2 regions of the Bacillus sp. AP8 genome follow, and region 2 is predicted to be linked to the other one. Evidence: riboswitches for the same ligand, from Rfam matches in the RefSeq annotation. Region 2 holds a riboswitch; the other holds the start of a gene.

Region 1 (3,208 bases), on a different contig from region 2:
AAATTAATCATAGGAGACTTTAATGAGACTGATATCCACAAATCATGTAATACCTAAATCAATTTTGGGAAAGACCATTTATAACGAGCGAAATAAAGTTTTATTAAATGAAGGGGTAGTCCTATCGGAAAGCTTGGTTACAAGATTGATCGAATTAGGTGTTCTTTATGTATATATAGAAGATCCAAAAAGTGAAAATATTAATCCAGAAAATACGGTCTCAGAACGTTTAAGATTTGAAGCCATTGAGTCGATTGAAAGTATTTTTCTTGAAAGTGATAAGAAGGGAACGCAAGCCGCAAAATCTTATATCTTTGAAAAAAACTCCAAACAGCTTATGGGACTTATTCGAGGAATTATGAAAGAGATGACAGCAGAAAAAGGTTTATTGACGATTCTTGCAGATGTTTATACTCATGATTCATATATATTTACCCATTCCTATAATGTAACGCTATATGCTTTGGCAATTGGAATGGAGTTAAAGCTAAATCCAAAGCAATTGGAGATCCTGGGATTAGGCTCTATTTTACATGACGTTGGTAAAATGAAAGTGTCGCAAAAAATTTTACTGAAGCCAGGGAAGTTAACGGAAGAAGAGTATGAAGAAATTAAGACACATGCTGAAGAAGGCTTTCAAATATTAAAAGAAGTAAACACGGTTCCATTACTAGTCGCACATTGTGCCTATCAGCATCATGAACGAATAGATGGTTCTGGATATCCAAGAGGATTAAAAGATAAAGATATTCATTTTTTTGCTAAAATCTTGGCTGTTGCTGATGTTTTTGATGCAGTCACCTCTAATCGAGTATACAGAAAAGCGTTGCTCCCTCATGAAGGTTTAGAAATTCTTTATTCTGGATCAGGAACTTTGTTTGATACAGAAATCATTGAGGCATTTAGAAAAGCTGTTGCTATATATCCAATTGGTTTAACTGTGAAATTGAATGATAAGCGAATTGGTATCGTTTCCAAACAAAATCATGGAATTAGTGATCGACCAGTTGTTCGAATTATAAAAGATAATGGAAATCATGATGTTCAACCATACGAAATTGATTTAATGAAGTGCTTAGATGTAATGATAGTCGATTGTATAACGAATTAGAGTGTTGCTTAATAAATATTACTATAATTTATTATCGGAATTTTTATATAAAAAGTTGAAATAAAGTCTTATAATTGTTATATTAGAAAAGTAAATTAAATATTGAACTACTATCACCGCATGGGGTAGAGGTGCAAAACTTAAAAGTAGGCTGTTGTGAGGATGACAACTATGATCACAGCTAAAAGGAAGTTTTGCCGAAGTATCATTTGAAGTCAGGCATATGATACTGGGGTTGTCTTGAATAAGGACAGCACTGTCATTATAAAGATTATCTTTATAATGGTGAGCTACAGAGCGATGGACGATAACATACATTACAAAGGGTAATGATAGGTTGTTTTCTATCATTATCCTTTTTATTTTTGTCCAAGAACTGAAATGCAAGCTCTTCACCGCCCTTAACTTTTATTAAAGGAGAGAGAACAGCATGGAAAACACAATATTTTCTTTATTACCACCAGTAGTAGCCATTATTATGGTTCTTTTAATAAGAAAGGTTTTATTATCTTTAGGTTTAGGAATTGCTACAGCTGCATTGCTATTAGCTAACTTTAATCCTATGGATTCGTTAGCTACGATTGGAAAATCAGTTTTACAATTATTTATCGTGGATGGATCCGTTAACACAGGCAAAGTGTATATTATTTTATTTTTACTTATTTTAGGATGTATTACTGCATTTGTATCCATTTCAGGTGGAAGCAGAGCTTTCGGAGAATGGGCTTTAAAAAGAGTTAAAACAAGAACGGGTGCGCAGATAACAGCAGCGATTTTAGGAATTATTATCTTTATTGACGACTATTTTAATGCTTTAGCAGTTGGACAAATATCAAGACCTTTAACTGATCGAAATAGGGTTTCAAGAGCTAAGCTATCTTATATTATTGATTCAACTGCAGCTCCAATTTGTGTCGTATCACCAGTTTCTAGCTGGGGAGCATACATCATTGCCATTCTTGCTCCTATTTTAGCAGCGAATTCATTAGATATAAGCGGCTTTTCAGCTTTTATTCAAATGATACCCATGAACTTTTATGTTTGGGTATCTCTATTATTAGTGTTTTATACTTCATGGAAAAACATTAATTTTGGTCCGATGAAAATTCATGAAGATCGAGCAATTAAGGACGGAATCGTTTCTAATCCTGATAAACAAGCACCAGGAGAGTTAAAAAGTGATTTACCTGTTAGTAAAAAAGGTTCTGTTGCAGATTTATTAGTACCGATTGCTGCATTAGTGGTAGGAACTGTATCTGCAATGTTATGGACAGGTAGTAAGGCAATTGAAGGAAATGTGACTGTATTAGGCATGTTTGAGAATACGGACGTACCGACATCATTATTTTATGGAGGATTATTTGGTTTAGTTGTAACGATCATTTTATTCTTTCGACAAGTCTATTCTAAAAAAGCCGTGGATAGAAGCATGTTTTTCACAGGTGTAATAGAAGGAATTAAGTCAATGCTTCCAGCTGTATACATTTTGTTATTTGCTTGGGTCATCGTTGATTTAGTAGGTGCATTAGAAACAGGTAGCTATTTAGCAGGATTTGTTGAAAAATCTAATTTAAATATTGCTTTTATACCGTTTATTTTATTTTTGATAGCAGGTGTTATGGCGTTATCAACAGGAACATCGTGGGGATCATTCGGTATCCTTTTACCGTTAGCAGGAGATATCGTCGCTACTATGGATTCAAGTATGTTACTGCCATCATTAGCAGCTGTGTTAGCTGGTGCGGTATTTGGAGATCATTGTTCACCAATATCAGATACAACGATTCTATCTTCTACTGGGGCTGGCTGTGACCATATGGATCATGTTATGACTCAGTTACCTTATGCACTAATAAGTGCCGGTTTCGCTGCGATTGGATTCCTTTTACTTGGATTTACTGGAAGTGTATCATTATCTTTACTAATTGTACTAGCGGGTACTTTGGTTGCTCTAATGGCTCTTTCAAAGAAAGGGAAAACAGTTGTGGTTGGAGAAGATATAATTGAATAATTCATTTAAAAGGGGCCTCTCAAAAGTGATGCTTTTGAGAGGCCCCATGCTTTATCTAGTTTTTTTATTTGTTTCTTCGCTCGTTT
Region 2 (3,208 bases):
AAGCAACTCCTTAGATTAACAATGGCTACACTTTCAACTGTCGATTAACTCCGCTTTCGAGTAAGGTTCACCGAATATTAACGTAGACGTTTCGTAAATAAAAAACACGATATTTTTATATCGTGTTTTTCGTTATAAATTATTCAATTACTTTATTTTCTTTAACATATCGATAAAATAGTATACCACTTGCTAATAAAAGCATTCCAAATAAAAAGGTTTTTAGATCGGCCGTACCTGCAATTAGTACATATACGGAGTACAAGAACGCTAGCGTACCGACTATTATATCTGTAATTCTTCCCTGACCATTTTTATATGTTTCTCCAGTAATAACGAGTTTTACTTGGAATGTCGTAGCTATAAGATATGGAATTAAATAAGATAATGTAGCGATATAAATAATAAACTCAAAAGCTTGTGAAATAGAATTTGAAATCGTTGAAAAAATAAACATTTGGCCTAAAATATTCGTACAAATTAGTGAAAAGGATGGAAATCCTTTGCTATTTTCTTTCATAAATTTAGGAATGAATAGCCCTTGTTTTGCAGCTGCACTTGGCACTTCAGCTGTTAACATAGTCCAACCAATCGTTGAACCTAATAGACTGATCAATCCTAATGCTGCTAGTAGTTTACCGCCAATCGGACCCATAACCGTAATAATGGCATCGATTAATGGTTTTTCAGACATAAGTAATTCTTCTTTTGGTAGTAATCCCATAACTAATGAACTAATTCCAATATAAATGGCTAAGGCAATAAGTAATCCAAGAATTGTCGCTTTTTTTACATCAGTTGGTTTTTTCGCACGTGAGGAAAAGACTACTGCTGATTCAACTCCTACAAAAGCCCAAAGAGTTGCAACTGCAGCGGCATTTATTTGTCCTAATAGCCCAACAGAATGACCACTAGAATTAACATTTTCGGCAACGAAAGGTGTGATATTGGAAGCTTCAAATGCGGTTAAGCCAATGATAATGAAAAAGACAAAACCACTTACTTTAGCAATTGTTGCTAATAGGTTTAGTTTACCTGCACTGCCAACTCCTCGTATAACAATAAAATGTACACCCCATAGTAATAGACTACAAACGATAAAAGTTAAAGCATTTCCTACTTTTAGAGTAAAATTACCAATCGTAAATAGTTCAGCTTGGTTTGTTAATTGCGGGAAGAAAGTGGATAAATAACTAGCAAAAGTTGTAATAATAGCAATGTTTCCAGCTAAATTCCCAATCCAATAACCCCATGTTGCCATGAACCCGGATAATTGGGCCGCTTGTGATCCTTTTTTAAATAATTCTTTCGCGTATATTTGTGGACCACCATTTAGTTCGGGCTTTCTTTTACCTAAATTCCCAAAAACTAATGTTACAAAAAGAACGCCGAGTCCTGTAAATATCCAGGCTAGCATAACGCCTGCAGGGCTTGCCACCTCGGCTAATGTACGTGGTAACATGAAGATTCCCGATCCAACCATGTTTCCAACTACTAATGAAGTTAAAATCCAAAATCCTAATTTTTGTTGTTTCATCGTATACTCCCTCTATACTTTTATGTTGTAAAGTATATACATTAGTTGTTATTAATATAGAGTAGATATCCAAACATCAGTGGTAGAGTAATTGCTATTTTTACAATAAAAAACACACCAATAAGTTGGTGTGTAATAAGAGTACAAATCAAATGGACACCAGACTTTGTTGTGATAGCTCTTCATAGCATTTAAACTATGACAGTTCTACACCTATTATGATGTAGCCCCAGTTCACTATAGCCAGAAAACTATAGCACTTCGGCGATGGTTCCTTTCCATAAACGTCTTTGAGTTTTCTGTCTCTCTGTTTATGTACTATTAAACATCGCAACCTCTACCCCACCGTGATCTGATGGAGATTCTATCATTATTAATATAATAATATAGTAATTACTTAAGATGTATATGTCAACCATTTACGCCATATCCTTTATCTTTTTATTAATTTAAAACTATTCTGAATATATAGATAAGGTTAACTTGTTAAACAGTTTATCCGGAAAGTTATGAGTAGCCGCTAATTGCTTACTTTAATTGAATATTGTCTACTTTCCTTACAAAAGCTTTAAGGATATAATAAGTTAAGGAATTGAGAAAGGATGTTTAAGATGATTACTATTACAGAATATGAAATCCAATTGATTAACGATCAATTTGGAATTTTACCCGGAAATAGATATGAGTTTTTGTTATATTTAGATGTTCCTGAAGATGATGAATTACATCATGAAAACGGAGTATATGCTAAAGTGATTTTTCTTGTCGATGGAGACAAAGAAGAGATTCTTACATATGATTTGTTTGAACGTTCAGAAAATACGCTTTTGGATTTCGAATTAGAAGATGATGAAATCTCTGTACTGAACACATTTTGTAAAGATCATTATTCTGAAGAAATGTAAAAAAAGAGTACCAGACATTAATTCTGGTGCTCTTTTTTAATTTTAATTATAGATTTCGCATTTACAAAAATGATTCCTAGAGTTACTAATATCAATCCTATAATTGCTGTAATTCCTATTGCTTCATTTAAGAAAATCCCACTTAAGAAAACCCCGAATACTGGAATAAGAAAGTTAAATAACGTTACTTTCCCTACCTGATGATATTTCAAAATGTTGTTCCAAAGTAAGAAAGCAGCGGCTGATAAAAAGGCTAAATAAAGCAACATAATTAGATCTTTAATAGAAAATGTGAAAAATGTGAAATCGGTTAGAAACATACCTAATAGAAGGAGTAACACTGAACCAATTAACATTCCATAACCTGATAGATAATGTGCTCTCCAATTGGCCAATGCACGCTTCGTTACAATATTTCCATATGCAGCAATAACTATGGAAGCAAGTACCAGCCATTCTCCATAGCCAATTGTAAAACTTACATCACCCTTTGGAATATAAGTGATGATAACTCCACAAAAACCAACAAGTAGTCCAATTACTTTGGCAGGGTAAAGATGATCATCTTTTAGTAAAAAATGAGCAAAGATGATTTGGAAAAAAGAACTTGTACCAGAAATGATACTTCCTTGGATTCCCGTTGCATGTGACAAACCGATATAAAAGAAAAAGTATTGCAAAAATGTCATCAAAATTCCTAAAACGATGATGATTTTTACAGATGATTTTTCAAATCGTAATTCATTCTTTTTACCAATTATTAAAT

The links. Region 2 has a riboswitch for lysine ahead of BN349_RS07385 (amino acid permease). Riboswitches for the same ligand answer to the same signal wherever they lie in the genome.
Region 1: linked by a shared signal. The riboswitch ahead of BN349_RS18385 (Na+/H+ antiporter NhaC family protein) and the one ahead of BN349_RS07385 (amino acid permease) in region 2 are both predicted to bind lysine.

The regions. Positions count from the first base shown of each region.
Region 1 covers NZ_CAPG01000076.1:63,760-66,967, reverse strand. Annotated here, with positions in the region: gene BN349_RS18390 (HD-GYP domain-containing protein) at 23-1,111, shown strand; lysine riboswitch at 1,230-1,412, shown strand; gene BN349_RS18385 (Na+/H+ antiporter NhaC family protein) at 1,542-3,122, shown strand; gene BN349_RS18380 (M23 family metallopeptidase) at 3,187-3,208, opposite strand, start outside.
Region 2 covers NZ_CAPG01000029.1:36,951-40,158, reverse strand. Annotated here, with positions in the region: gene BN349_RS07385 (amino acid permease) at 140-1,537, opposite strand; lysine riboswitch at 1,705-1,885, opposite strand; gene BN349_RS07380 (DUF6509 family protein) at 2,149-2,442, shown strand; gene BN349_RS07375 (DMT family transporter) at 2,460-3,208, opposite strand, start outside.